DNA from 2 places in the Butyrivibrio sp. FCS006 genome. Region 1 is predicted to be linked to the other one. Evidence: a T-box and tRNA genes for the amino acid it is inferred to sense, from the RefSeq annotation. Region 1 holds a T-box; the other holds one or more tRNA genes.

The links. The T-box of region 1 lies ahead of proS (proline--tRNA ligase). A T-box ahead of a tRNA ligase gene usually reads a tRNA of that ligase, here a tRNA-Pro.
Region 2: it has a tRNA-Pro gene. The T-box ahead of proS (proline--tRNA ligase) is inferred to sense a tRNA for this amino acid. The anticodon was not compared.

What each region holds. Positions count from the first base shown of each region.
Region 1 covers NZ_AUKB01000012.1:234,741-242,523, forward strand. Annotated here, with positions in the region: gene G633_RS0104110 (GGDEF domain-containing protein) at 1-1,068, shown strand, start outside; gene G633_RS0104115 (sensor domain-containing diguanylate cyclase) at 1,061-2,743, shown strand; gene proS (proline--tRNA ligase) at 2,759-4,192, opposite strand; T-box leader at 4,270-4,485, opposite strand; gene G633_RS0104125 (sugar kinase) at 4,624-5,646, opposite strand; gene nrdG (anaerobic ribonucleoside-triphosphate reductase activating protein) at 5,784-6,332, opposite strand; gene nrdD (anaerobic ribonucleoside-triphosphate reductase) at 6,455-7,783, opposite strand, start outside.
Region 2 covers NZ_KE384205.1:121,649-129,431, reverse strand. Annotated here, with positions in the region: gene G633_RS0115205 (hypothetical protein) at 1-284, shown strand, start outside; gene G633_RS0115200 (response regulator) at 299-1,897, shown strand; gene G633_RS0115195 (cache domain-containing sensor histidine kinase) at 1,910-3,775, shown strand; gene G633_RS0115190 (sugar ABC transporter substrate-binding protein) at 3,765-4,742, shown strand; gene G633_RS0115185 (galactose ABC transporter substrate-binding protein) at 4,774-5,802, shown strand; tRNA gene G633_RS0115180 (tRNA-Pro) at 5,941-6,013, shown strand; gene G633_RS0115175 (diguanylate cyclase) at 6,066-7,310, opposite strand; gene G633_RS19545 (flavodoxin family protein) at 7,593-7,783, shown strand, end outside.

The DNA of each region.
Region 1 (7,783 bases):
GGTCTGTTCATATACTCTTTCTACGGACTTATCGATCTTCTGTGCAACAATCCGAGCCTTAACACCATTTGCGAATATTCTTCAATGTACAATATTCCGACAGCCATCATCGGATACTTCATGTCCATCTCAACAGATAAGCTAAAGAAGATATTCAGAGCACTTTTTGTTGCAAATGTTCTGGTATTCCTTTCGGTATTCTTCTTTACCGTCATTGCAAGCCGCAGGATCTTCGAATTTACACCTATGCTTCAGGGGCTTGCCCTTTTTGAGGCAATCGTCTGCACCGTAATAATCATAAGAGCTGCAGCAAAACTATTTAAGGATCCGGATTTCCGTCTGATTTCCTCCGACAATGTCTTTTCCGCAGGTCTTATCATTTTCACGCTTTTGTCGGTTGTTGACATCTTCAGATACAACTACACCAAGTACTTCTCAAAGCAGGGTGAATCATCAACTACCATCGCATTCTTCACCGGCGGCGCTGTACTTCTTGTCTGCTCGCTCCTTATAAGTTACCTGCTTTACATCATCTACAACTCAAACCTTCAGTCCATGCAGAGCAAGATATCATCCCTTGCCTTCACGGATCCCCTTACGGGTCTTGCCAACAGAGCCCGTTGCGAACAGGTTATGGATCTGCTTACCAAAGAGCGCACTCAGTACACCATAATAAGTCTCGACCTCAACAAACTAAAACAGGTAAACGACACCCTTGGCCACCACGAAGGCGACCGTCTTCTGTCCGGCTTTGCAACCATACTCTCCGACTGCTTTTTGGATGCTAACCTTGTAGGAAGGATGGGCGGTGATGAGTTTATCGTAATCCTCACGGAAGAAAGAGCCCTTAGCACCACCAAGAGGATACACGAGCTCTACTCGATGATCAGCGACTGGAATCACAAAGAGCAGGTATTCCAATACAGTGCGTCCTACGGCTATGCCTACAGCTACGAAGTCCCCAGCGGATCCGCTCAGGAGGTCTACATGCTGGCTGACAGCCGTATGTATGAGATGAAGAGAGAGCATCAGTCTGACAAGCGTAAGGAGGTGATAAAGAATGCGTAAATTCTTATCTTTCCTTACATTAGCCTTGGCTTTACTTGCGCTGTTCTTTACCTTTGCAACATTTTTCTTCTCCTTTAAGCCAACGCACCCCATTATGAAGCTCGAAAAAGGCTGGACTGTAACCTACAGAAACCAGCAGTACTTAAACACTAATCTTGAGCACATGAGCACTCAGGTTGGAGCAACCTTTTCAAGAGGCGACGTTGTCTACTTAAACCAGACTTCACCTCTTGTTGATATTCGTTGCGATTTCCCTTACCTCGCCTTCAAGACAAGATACTGCTACTATGAGATATTCCTGGATGAAGAGCTCATAAGCAGCACAGTTCCTGCGAGTTCATCAAATAAAGAGTTTATCGGTGTAGGCTACAATTTCATCCCGCTCCCGGACAATTACGTGGGTAAAAGACTTACCATCAGGCTCTATGTTACTGAAAACTCCACAAGAGCCGATATAATCACGCCTTTGATTGGTGATTTCGACGATATTTACAGAGACATGATCCATTCAATGATCTATCCCTTCACCATAGGTCTTTTCATGATGATGTTCGGTGAGGTGTTCCTGATAATATCCCTGCTCTTCTATATCAGGTCAGCCGGCGTTACAACACAGATTCTGTGCTCTGTCCTTAATATTGTTCTTGGCTGCTGGATCTTAACCGCCTTTGATGTCACGGACTTTGTGCTGCCTCCCAACATAAATACAACGCTTGAGTTCTGCACCATGTACCTGATAACGCCGCTTATCTATGCCATTGTATTTGACCTTCACAGACGTTGGGAGAATAAAATACTGATAGTAATGGGTCTTTCAACTCTTGCCTTTTCTCTTACTTTCATGTTCCTGCACTTCTTGAATGTTGTGCACATAAATCATTTCCAGTATCCCTACTACTTTATTTCTACTGCGGGTATGATCATACTGGTAGCCTATGACTACATGGACTTAAAGAGCAAAAGCCACAATTCCTCGAGGCTGATCCTGATGATAGGCATAACCTTCATGGCTGTGTCACTGTTTGGCTACATAATAGCCGCTGTGCTTCACCAGTATATTGGCTTTGCCAGCACCCCGATTATCTCCGCCATCATGCCCACCGGAGTTATGTTCTTCGTATTTATGCAGCTGCTTAATTACTTTGTATATATGACACACTCTTTTGCCCAGAAAAAAGAGTATGCAGCCCTTACAAAGATTGCCTACATCGACAATCTCACCGGTCTTCCAAACAGAGTCAGCTGCGACGAAAGGCTTGATGTCTTTAATAAGTCAGACAAGAATTTCTGCCTGCTGAGCCTTGATCTTAACGGTCTTAAAGAGGTCAACGACAACGCCGGACATCCGGCCGGGGATAAGCTTCTTAAGTCCTTTGCGGATACACTTAAAGCTGTTATTGGGGATCTCGGAGTCTGTACCAGGATTGGCGGAGACGAATTTTTAGTGCTGATTGAAAAGACAACTCCAATGGAGCTTGATAAAAGACTTGTTAAACTGGATCAGGAGCTTTTAGAGCTTGATAAAAAAGTTCCTGACGTTAATCACAGTGTATCATATGGCTACGCCTTCAGAGAAGAGGTAGAAGATGGGGATACACATTCGGTATTCATGTTGGCTGATCAGAGAATGTATGACTACAAGAGAGCACACTACGCAAACATGATGAAGAGATAAAAAAAAGGACGCGCATTAATACGCGCGTCCCCAATATACCATCTTAGTTGCAGGCTTTCCGCACATTACACATGTGTCGGAGAGCTTTTCTTGTTCAAAAGGAATGCATCTGCTGGTAGCTGAGAACTCTTCCTTGATCTTGTCCTCACACTCCTGGCATCCGCACCACATAGCCTTTACAAAGCCCTTGGTCTCCTTGAAGGCCTCTGCGAACTCCTCTTTGTTGTGAGCTGCGAAGGTGTGCTCTGCAAGGTGCTTCTTAGCTCTCTCGAACATATCCTTCTGGATTGTATCAAGAAGCTCACCAACCTTAGCTGAAACCTCAGAGATAGCACATTCGATCTTCTCTCTTGTGTCTCTTCTTACAAGTACGCACTTACCTGCTTCAAGATCCTTAGGTCCGATCTCGACACGAACAGGAATACCTCTCATCTCCTGCTCAGCGAATTTAAATCCGGGTGTTCTGTCAGAATCGTCTGTCTTTACTCTGTAATCTGAAAGACTCTTTGCGATATCGTAAGCTGCATCAAGAACGCCTTCCTTCTTCTGCTGGATAGGAATAACAACAACCTGTACAGGAGCGATCTTAGGAGGTACTACAAGGCCTGAATTGTCGCCGTGTACCATGATCATAGCACCGATTGTACGTGTTGTAAGTCCCCAGGATGTCTGACATACATAGTGAAGCTGATTGTCTTTTCCTGCGTACTGGATTCCGAAAGCCTTTGCAAAGCCGTCGCCGAAGTTGTGGCTTGTTGCGCTCTGAAGAGCACGTCCGTCATGCATAAGTGCCTCTACTGTATAAGTAGCCTCAGCACCTGCGAATTTCTCTTTATCTGTCTTGCGTCCCTTAACAACAGGAATGGCCATATCGTTCTCAAGGAAATCAGCATAGACATTAAGCATCTGCTGTGTTCTCTCCTCAGCCTCTTCCATTGTTGCGTGAGCTGTGTGTCCTTCCTGCCAGAGGAACTCTCTGCTTCTAAGGAAAGGTCTAGTCTCTTTCTCCCAACGAACAACGCTGCACCACTGGTTGAGAACCTGTGGAAGATCCTTGTAGGAGTGGATCTCTCCCTTGTAGTAGTCGCAAAACAGTGTCTCTGATGTAGGACGTACGCAGTATCTCTCTGTAAGAGGCTCAAGTCCTCCGTGAGTTACCCATGCTACCTCAGGAGCAAAGCCCTCTACGTGATCCTTCTCCTTCTGAAGAAGTGACTCGGGAATGAACATAGGAAGGTATGCGTTCTGAACGCCTGTCTCCTTAAATCTTGCATCGAGGTGCTTCTGAATAAGCTCCCAGATTGCATAGCCTGCAGGCTTGATAACCATGCATCCCTTGATGTTTGAGTAGCTTACAAGGTCTGCCTTGATACATACGTCTGTGTACCATTGTGTGAAATCTTCATCCATGGATGTGATCTCAGAAACGAGTTTCTTGTTGTCTGCCATAATTTCTCCTCTCTCTTTCGTTATGAAGTGGATACGAGGTTGTTTAAGCTAAAAAAATAAGCCTTCGCATCCCTAAAAACAGGGACCGAAAGCTCGGCGGTACCACCCTATTTAAATCCGCAAAAGCAGATTTCACTTCATTTGTGCCCTTAACGCGGGTAACGCTGTATTTATGCTGACGCTTTCATACAGGACTCCAAGGCGGGTTCGCTGTTTTTCCGTAAGAGCCTCACACCAAACGGCCCTCTCTCTGAAACGTGATTGCAGTTACTATTCCTCTTCAACGTCGATTTATTTATTTCACTCATTCTAGTTTCAAACCCAAAGATTGTCAAGCCATTTTGAACCCAGGGGACGGAGTCAGTGGCTCATAATCTGACAATTAACCGATTTGTCAGATTATGAGCCACTGACTCCGTCCCCTGGGTTCATTACCGGTTCAACTCGCTCTGGGGACCGTCAGAGTGGTGATTTCTGATGATGCTGTCAATTACCTGCTTGTCACATGCAGGAAGATCACCCGGTACTGTGTTCTTAACGCTGGAGGTTGCATTTCCGTAGAAAAGAGCTTTCTCCACGTCATCATACTCAAGAAGTCCGTACAAAACACCGGATACATACGCATCACCGGAACCGATCCTGTCGATTACGTCGATGCCTGTATAAGGCTTTTCGGTGTAGAACTTATCTTCCTTGGCGCTGTAGATGGTTGAAGTAAAGTTATGCTTTTTAGGGCTGATTACTTCGCGCTGGGTTGTGCAGACAATCTCTACAGGATAATCCTGCGTATAGCTCTTCATAATATCGGAGAGCTCTCCTTCTTTTTGCATCATGCGCCTTGAAGTCTCCTCGGAAACAAAGAGAATATCAACATAGGGCAGAATGCTCTTAATAGCTGCCCTTGCCTCTTCTTCACTCCAGAGGTTTGCTCTGTAGTTGCAGTCAAAAGACACCTTCGCTCCCGCAGCCTTAAATCTCTTTATCATCTCTGTGGTAACTTCGCAGGTATTCTTGTTGAGCGCCAGAGTTATACCGCTGGTATGGAACATTCTTGTATTGGAATATACACTCTCAGGAATTTCATCAAGGCTTATCCTTGTAATCGAGGAATTCATTCTGTCATAGACAATGGAGGGCTTTCTGGGCGCAGCTCCATTTTCATAGTAATAGATACCAAGACGAGCCTCAGGGGCATCGTCATAGATAAGATAATCATCTGAAACACCCTCAAACCTTATCCTGTTCTTGATAAAGGTTCCGAGAGCATTCTTGGGAAGTCTCGATATAACGCCGGTGCGCATGCCCAAAAGAGCTACACCGGACGCCACATTGAGCTCGGATCCGCCGGCTCTTTTATCAAACACATCTCCCCTGGTCATTAGTTCGTAATTGGGTGGAGAAAGTCTAAGCATTATTTCTCCAAAGGTCAAAAGATCAAATCTTCCATCTCCCATAGCCGGCCTCCTTATTCACCATCAAAACTACAGACTATCTGCAGACAACTATATGATAATATATGAGAAATGCAAGTGTAAGGGCTTACATTGTTGATAATATTGATTATTTTGAACAAAAAAACAGGGGATAGCGATCATCCCCTGGAAGTATCTCTGTCGTTATATTTTGAGAGCACGACTTCGCCCTTCTTTAATGTCTCTTTTACATCAATGACTCTCTGGTTTGAGGAGCCCCTGAATCTCAGCATCAGGTCTTTCTTATCAAGCATGAACTCTCCGTCCACCAAAACATCAGTCATCGCAAGGATTGCATCGGTATCTTCACCGTGGCATCTCTTGTTGTCAGGATCTGTAAGCTCCTCCCACAGATACCCCGAATAGATCCAGATGGTGGCCCTTGGGACTTCCTTTTTTATCCTCTCAAGAAGCGGTCTTATCTCCTTCTGGTTTACTATCTCCATAGGCTCTCCACCAAGAATGGTAAGACCATCAATATATCCCGGCTTAAGAGACTCAACAAGGTCATCCTCAACCTCTTTTGTATAAGGCTGACCGTAATTAAAGTCCCAGGTCATCTCATTAAAGCACCCCTTGCAGTGATGAGTGCAGCCCGATACGAAAAAGGCTGTTCTGCATCCCACTCCGTTGGCAACGTCATTGTAATAAACCTGTCCGTAATTCATAACTTCGATCCTCTAAATTACAATACAAGCCGGACTTTATCTGCCCGGCTTGTATCTGTATTTCATACTTTTTCAATAACCCCCAAGCGATACCTTACACGGGTTCGCCATTAAACATATTATCAGCAGGAAATCTTAGGGTTGGACATGTGAAGAACCCTCTCCTTGATCTCCTGAGTACGTCCCTGATTCCAGAACTGGGTTCCGATATATCCACAGGTACGTCTTGCAACGTTCATCTTGTTCTGATCGCGGTTACCACAGTTAGGGCACTCCCAGATAAGCTTTCCGTCTGTATCGGTAACGATCTTGATCTCTCCGTCATATCCGCAGCACTGGCAGTAATCTGACTTGGTGTTGAGCTCTGCGTACATGATGTTCTCATAAATGTACTTCATAACAGAGATAACAGCCTCAATGTTGCTGTTCATATCAGGAACCTCAACGTAACTGATAGCTCCTCCCGGTGAAAGAGCCTGGAACTCAGCTTCAAACTTAAGCTTTGTGAAAGCATCGATCTGCTCTGTTACGTGTACGTGATAGCTGTTTGTAATGTAGTTCTTGTCAGTAACCTCAGGAATGATTCCAAATCTCTTCTGAAGAGCCTTGGCAAACTTATAGGTTGTTGACTCAAGAGGCGTTCCGTAAAGTGAGAAGGATACATTCTCTTTAGCACGCCATGCTGCGCACTTGTCATTGAGGAACTGCATAACCTTAAGTGCGAAATCCTTACCTCTTGGATCTGTGTGGGATACACCCTTCATGTACTTGGTACACTCACAAAGTCCTGCATAGCCAAGGGAAATTGTTGAGTAGTTTCCGAAAAGAAGTGGATCAATCTTTTCACCCTTCTCAAGTCTTGCAAGTGCTCCATTCTGCCAAAGGATAGGAGCTACATCTGAAGGAGTACCAAGGAGTCTGTTGTGTCTTGCCATCAGTGCTCTGTAGCAAAGCTCACATCTCTCATCGAGGATCTCCCAGAATCTGTCCTCGTCCTTAGCGGATGAACATGCAACATCAACGAGGTTAAGAGTTACAACACCCTGGTTGAATCTTCCGTAATACTTGTGTGTTCCTTCTGTATAATTCTTGGCCTTAGCCTTGTTTCCTGCGTTGCAAAGTCCCTCTGCAAGAGCTTCATTATCGGGAGTAAGGAATGATCTGCATCCCATGCAAGGATAAACATCACCCTTCTTGAGCTCTTTCATCTTCTTGGCTGAGATGTAATCAGGTACCAGTCTCTTGGCTGTGCACTTAGCTGCCAGCTCTGTGAGGTACCAGTACTTGGAATCCTCAGTGATGTTATCCTCATCGAGAACGTAGATGAGCTTAGGGAATGCAGGTGTTATGAGCTGACCCTTCTCATTCTTGACACCGTAGATACGTTGCCTTAGCATCTCTTCGATGACCATTGCAAGGTCGTCTCTCATCTGTCCCTCAGGAACTTCATC
Region 2 (7,783 bases), on a different contig from region 1:
TGGGAATTGAGATTCTGGCATTTGCAGTATGCATGTTCTTTGGCATCAGACTTATAATAACCAGAGATGTTAAGATTCTTAAAAAGGAGAATCCCGAGAGCATCAAGCATCCCAATGAATATACCTTTTACGCAGGACTGATCATAATATTCCTGGGCATATCAGCCATTGCAATGGGAATTGTGTCTTTCTTCAATCAGATAGCGGCGCTTATAGTTATTGTGGCAGCTGTAGTGATCATGGGATTTATGTGGAAGATTGTATACGAGAAATATGCTGAGTGATCAGTCGGAGAGCTATGAATAAATATAAAGTTATGCTTGTGGACGATGAGGAAGATGTTGCACAGGCAATCATGAGAAAACTTAACTGGGAGGAAATGGGTTTTGATACTCCCAGATACGCACATAACGGCCTTGAAGCTCTTGAGTTTGCAGAGGAGCTAAGGCCGGATATTGTTATGTCCGATATTAAGATGCCTTATATGGATGGAATGGAGCTGGCGAGGAATTTAAAACGCCTCTATCCCAATATAAGGATCATTTTCTTTTCGGGCTTTGATGAGTTTGAGTATGCCAAGGAAGCCATCAGGCTCGAGGCGGAGGAGTATATCTTAAAGCCTATTGATGCCGATGAGCTTAAGGCAGTATTTAAGAGAGTTCACGAGGCTCTCGACCGTGATATTGACGAGAAGCTTAACGTTGCTAAGCTTGAGAATTATTACATGGATTCACTTCCTCTTTTGCAGGAGGATTTCTTTGCATCCCTTGTTGAAGGCAGAATAGAGGATGACAGGATTGAGAAGTTTATGTCCGATTACAGGATTGAACTGACAGGCCCTGTTTATGTAGCTGCTATCGTCCACGTCAGCAAGTCCAATATACCTGAGGGTATGAATCCCGTGCTACTGTCCGTATCGGTGAGGAAGCTCCTTGAGGAGAGGATGGACGAAAAGTGGGGCTGTAAGTTCTTTTCCTATCAGGGGTCTACCGTTATGATAGCCCAGCTCCCATCGCAGAAGGATGCATCTGCATTTACTGATGACTGCGACAGACTCTGCAGACTTGCAGAGAGTATCTGTAAAGCGAATGTAACCATAGGTGTCGGAAGCACTACAGAGAGCCTCTCTGAAATTGATACATCCTATCATGGAGCAAGAGATGCAGTCTCCTACAGGGTTTTGTACGGACACACCAAGGCAATCAATATCTCCGAGATTTCGCCTATGGAAAAAGACGATTCGGCTCCGGCGGAAGAGAATACTCTTTTGGATGTCTTCAAGAAGATGAAGATGGCTGATGCTGAGGACGTTAAAAAGGCAGCGGAGAAATATATAGAGAACAACACAAAAGCACAGGCCACTATCCAGAACTACAGATTCTTTGTCATGGAACTTGTGAGTGAGCTCTACAAGTTTGCAAGGACCAATCAGCTTGAGCTGGGTGATGTCTTTGACCTTAGCAGTGATGTATATTCGGTGGCTTCTCAGATGGAGCCCGGGGAGCTCTCCGGCTGGTTTACCGGAGTGTGCCTTAAGATGCACGAGCTCATCGACTACAAGAGAAATGACACCACAAGGTCTTTTGTCACAAAGGCACAGGAATATGTGGCAGACCACTATGCGGATCAGGACCTGTCCGTGGATTTTATCTGCAACTATCTCGGAGTCAGCAGCGCTTATTTCTCCACGGTTTTCAAGAAGGAGACCGGCAAGACCTTTGTCGGGTATCTGACGGACTACCGCATGGAGAAGGCTGAGAGGATGCTTCTTGAGACCGATGAAAAGACCTATATAATAGCCCAGGAAGTTGGATATTCCGATCCTAATTATTTCAGCTATGTATTCAAAAAACAGTTTGGTGTTTCGCCGTCAAAGTATAAAAACGGCAAGGAATAAACAGGAGCCAGTTTGAAAAAGTTTTTGAAGGGGAAGTTTGATAACTTAAAAATGCAGTGGCTGATCTCGAGATACATGAGACCTATTGCCACCAGGAGTATTCAGGTTACAATTGCGGTTTCATTCACAATTGTAGCCTTAGTTTGTATGCTTGCTATGGGAGTGGCTCTTTATCAGAGATTCGCAGTTAGGTCGGAGAAGATGCTGACGGACGCGGCGGAGCTCACTCTTGATCAGAGCGTAATCACGCTTGAGGACTATCTTCGAAGCATGCGCAGAATGTCTGATGCCATCTACTATAACGTAGTCAAGGATCAGGACATCAGCAAAGAAACTCCCATAACTCAGATGAACCTTCTTTACGAGGCACACAAGGACTATCTTATAAGTCTCGCTCTTTTTTCGGAGGACGGAACTCTCATCGCCGCATCTCCCGTAGGTGTCGAGAAGGACGGTGTGGATGTAACGGGTCAGACGTGGTTTCAGGCAGCTCTTTCTAAGCCTGAGAACCTTCATTTTTCACTTCCCCATGTTCAGAACATATTTGTAGACGACCCCACTTTTAAGTATTACTGGGTCACTTCCCTTAGCAGAAATGTTGAGCTTAATAACGGCGGCGTTCCCGAGCAGGGAGTGCTTTTGGTTGACATGAACTACGCCGTCATAGAAGACATGATGGAGTCTGTCAATGACAATCCATCAGAGCAATATGTGTACCTTATGGACAATAAAGGATCTCTTATCTACCATCCAATGCTGATGCAGATCAGTGCAGGCCTTTTTAAGGAAAACAATTCACGGGCTGCAGGATATGACGATGGAAGCTACAAGGAAATCTTTGAGGGAAATGAGAGAATCGTTACCGTTGATACCATGAGCTACACGGGCTGGAAGCTGGTAAGTGTCATTCCCACAAGTAATTCTTACATGGGAATGAAGGATATCAGATACTTCGTTATGATGGTAATCTCAATAACGCTTCTTGCCATGCTGATACTTAATAGGTTTGTTGCAAGACGTGTTACAAGACCTCTTATAAAGCTCAATGATTCCATCAGAGAAATCGAGATGGGAAAGGCTGATCCGGATGTTTATATCGGTGGACCATCTGAAGTAGAGCATCTGGGAAGGACTCTCAGGGCCAGTTACGATCAGATAAATGAGCTGATGCGCGACATGGTTGCATCTCAGGAAGAGAAGAGAAAAGCTGAGCTTGATGCCCTTCAGTCTCAGATAAATCCTCACTTTTTGTATAACACGCTTGATTCCATTGTGTGGATGATCGAGGGTGAGAAGTACAATGATGCGGTCTTTATGATAACGCAGCTGGCGTCTTTGTTCAGAGTCAGCTTATCCAGCGGAAAGACCATTATCCCCATCGGTGATGAGATCCGCCACGCCAGCAACTACATGAATATCCAGAAGGTGAGATTTAAAGATGCCTTCTCCATAGAATTTGATATAGATGAAGAGATTAAGAATTACTGTACCGTCAAGCTTATCGTTCAGCCTATTTTGGAGAACGCTGTCTATTATGGTGTAAAAGACATGGAGGATGGCGAGATAGTTGTGAAGGGCTTTATGGGTGATGACGGAGATATTTACATCACTGTATCCGACAATGGTTTTGGTATGAGCAGCAGCCAGACAGAGCTTCTTTTGACGGATGATACCAGAGTCAGAAAGAAGGGCTCCGGCGTTGGACTTATAAATGTACAGAGAAGAATTCAGCTGCGTTTCGGAGAACAGTACGGACTTAAGATCGAGAGTGAGCCGGATGAGGGCACGACTGTGACCGTTCATCTTCCGGCTATTCCGTACAATGAGGAGAATCGGAAGATGCTGGAAACAGGAAAGGAGAAGGCGGATGAAGAATAGAAATCTGTTTATCCTTGTGGTGGCAATACTTCTGTTTATTACATTTGCAGCTTCAACCTCTGCTCTTATCCTCAGCGGAATGAGAGAGGACTCTCCCGAGGTGTCTGTGGTCATAGATGATTCCGGCTCAGGAAGATGGACGACATTTATTTCGGGACTTGAACAGGCTGCCAAGGATAATAATATAAAACTCAATGTGGTATCCACCGGTAAAAACTTAAGTCTGAGTCAGCAGTACAAGCTGATAAACGAGGAGATATACGATGGAGCCGATGGTATTGTATTTCAGGTAAACAGCAGCAGAGGAACTGAGAATATGATATCTGATATCAGCAACAAGGCAGTACTTCTTCTGGTCGATACCAGTGCGGATACAGACGTTGATGTTGAGGGCAGATCTGCCTGCATACAGGTTGACAACGTAGAGCTGGGAAGAGCCCTGGCCAATGAAGTCAGGATAGCCTTTGATAATAAACTTGACGGCAAGAGGATTGGAATCATCACAGGTAATTTAAGACAAAATGCCCTTGCGGAGAGGTTTAAAGGATTTACCGAAAACATAGAAACATCGGGTGCAGAGATTGCCTGGTCTGACTATGATCCTGTCAGCATGGCCGACAGAGTAGTAAGAAGACAGAATGAATCAGAGGCGGATATTATTGTTGCTCTTGATAACAATGGGCTTGAATGCGCCGCTGAATATGCTCAGAAGCAGGAGAGTGCTCCGGTAATCTTCGGTGTTGGAATTTCCATTAAGAATGTCAGTTATTTGGATGACGGACTGATCACAAGCATGGTGGTTCCAAATGAGTATTACATGGGGTATCAGTCGGTGGCAGCCATTGCACGGCGCCTTGATAACAAGCTTACTCCCATGGAAGATGAGAAGATACCTTTCAGGGTTGTAAACAGGGACAATCTGTTTGATGAGAGCAATCAAAGAATCCTTTTCCCTGTGGTCCACTAAAGCATCTTAGGAAAGTATCGGGATCGTGAATATGAAAAAAGTTTTGGTAACGCTGCTTACTGCATTATGTCTTTTGACAACAATATTGTCCGGCTGCGGTAAGCAAAGCGAAAATAAAAGTGAATCAAAGATAAAGATTGGTGTCTCAGCCTATGACATGTACGACACATTTCTGGGGCAGCTCGTGGAGCTGTTTCAGAGCTTTCAGAACGAGGATGTGGAGATTGTAGTCTACAACGCGGCGCAGAGCCAGCAGACCCAGAATTCCCAGGTCAGGAAGATGATCGAGGACGGGATGGACGTGATCTGCGTAAACCTTGTGGACAGAACGGACCCCACAGCTGTCATTGATGCAGCCAGAAAAGCCGATGTGCCGGTTATCTTCTTTAATAGAGAGCTGGTTGAGGGAGACATCGGAAGGTGGGACAAGCTCTTTTACATAGGGGCAGATGCTGAGCAGTCGGGAGTCATGGAGGGCGAGCTGGCAGCCTGGGCATGCATTACGAACAAGGAACTTGACAGGAATGGAGATGGCATGATCCAGTTCGTGGTATTAGAGGGAGAAGCCGGGCATCAGGACGCTATTGTCAGGACTGAGGCTTCCATAAATACCATGAAAAAGCAGGGGATTGAGATCGACAAGCTTGGCTATGCCATTGCCAACTGGAACAGGGCACAGGCACAGACCAAGGCGACGCAGTTTATTGAGGACTACGGCGATGATATTGAGCTGGTCCTTTCAAACAACGATGACATGGCCCTGGGAGCCATTGATGCATACGAAGCCATGGCCATACCCAGAAACAAATGGCCGGCAATTCTTGGAATAGACGGAACGGATGTAGGACTGGAAGCCGTTAAGGATGACAAAATGGTAGGAACCGTCTACAACGACAAAGAAGGACAGGCGACTGCCATGTTTGAGCTTGCCTGTGTGCTGGCTAAGGGCGGCAGTATTGATGAACTTTCGGATAAATACACCATTGAAAACGAAAGATATATCAGGCTTCCTTATGCCAAGGTAACTTCCTCGAATATCATTCAGTTCATCGGCAGGTAATTTGTGATGGGATATTATATGAAGAAATGTACGTCAGTACGATTATCTGAATGAATTTCAAATTTATGGTTGCTTTTATGGCGAGGACGTTATATAATAGCTTTTGTCGCTGGTCGAGATACTTGCGACAACCCAAATCGGGGTGTGGCTCAGTTGGTAGAGCACTATCTTAGGGAGGTAGGGGCCGCGTGTTCGAATCACGTCACTCCGATTCATGAAAACCGCTCATAATGAGCGGTTTTTTATCTGTAATGATCGCAAGCTCATCTGTAGCTGCCATAGGTTTTCTTGAAAATCTCTTTTTCCTTGTACATGGCCTCATCAGCACGTTTCATAACATCTGTTATTCCTGTATCAGATGCTTGATACTCAGCAAAACCCAAAGAAACTGAATAACGCTGCCATGGATCTTTTGTATCATCTATAAATGTGTCTATGAACTGAGACTTTAACATTTCATACAGGTATTTCCTGTTGGTATAATCATTTCCTTCAAGGACAACAACGAATTCATCCCCTCCAATCCTGAATATATGGGATTCTTTGCACAGATCCGAAATCACCTTGCAACAGCCTATGATGTATTCATCACCTGCCTTGTGTCCGAACTGATCATTGACATACTTAAGGTTATTGACGTCTGCCATGATAATGGCTATTTCAGGGGATTCTTCATTATCAATCTTTTCAAGGAGTACCATGGCCATTTCCTCAAAGGCTGCTTTGTTTTTGACACCGGTCATGACATCGGTATGAGCCTTTTCAGAGACAGTTTTGTACTCACTCATATATCGCAGATTGCTTTCAGCGCTTGAAATAAGGGTCTCATACAGAGACTGGATCTCGTGGTTGGTATGGATCTTCAGATCTTGTAAACTGCGGAGATTTTCTTCCCTGTCTTTGATGGTTGCATATCTGAATTTGGACAGGCAAAGGAAAATCTTCTCGATGGGATTTGTGATTCTGACTGCTACGGCCTGCATTCCAAGAGCAAAAACGACCAGCATATTGGCAAAGGCAATGCCAAAAAGTCTTAAAAAGAAGGCCCTGTTATCATTCCTTACCTTGGTGAGATCAAAATCTATCAGCAGATATCCTTGAAAATTGCCTTTGGAATCTAATAGAGGTTTGGAAACGGTAAGCAGATATCCCCATTTAGTATTATCAGTTACTGCATCAAGTGGTTCTCCTGCGCCGTGGTTAGCTATTTGAGCAAGAATATCCTCCTCAATCTCATAATTTTCTCCAAGCTGACTTGCCTCATCATCATGATTGACCTGGGCATCAAAAAGATATGTTGCATTCACGCCATCATCATTTAAGTGATAGGCATACAGATAGAAAACTTCATCAAAATAACGTGGATATAAGTCCAGTTTTTTTGCGGTTTTTTCATATTCGGCAATATCGTAGTTCCCATTTAGATAATCAGGAATGTGGTCGATAACAATGTCCTCGGCTGCGAGGTTAAGTATCTCTTCTCCGTGCTCTATATAAGTTTCCTTCATATTGCTGGAAAATCTCATATAGCAAGCAATCAGGACCACGCTTACAAGCGCTAAATATGTAAAAAAACTGATCAGTGGAAATTTAACTTTCAGCGTGTTGATTTTTTTCAACATTTTTGGCCTCATTTTTCTTGTCTCTATATCGCTAACTACTTTATATTTTAATATAACCTTCTTCATTTAACAACGAATCACCCGCAACAAGAAAAGACCGGTCGTGAAAACGGCTGGTCTTTTTGCGTGATGATTGCTATTATTGAATTACTAAAGGGGGAGAAGTGTATGAATTTACTGATTCATGATCTTGATGAAAAAGAGTGGGGACAGATTTCACAGGATTATCAGGGATGGGAAGTAATAGCTCCGTCAAAAGAGATTAAGCCCTGCGCAGGGTGTTTTGGCTGCTGGTTAAAGACACCGGGAGAATGCGTTATCAAAGATGGCTATAACAGGATGGGGTATCTCATCCATAA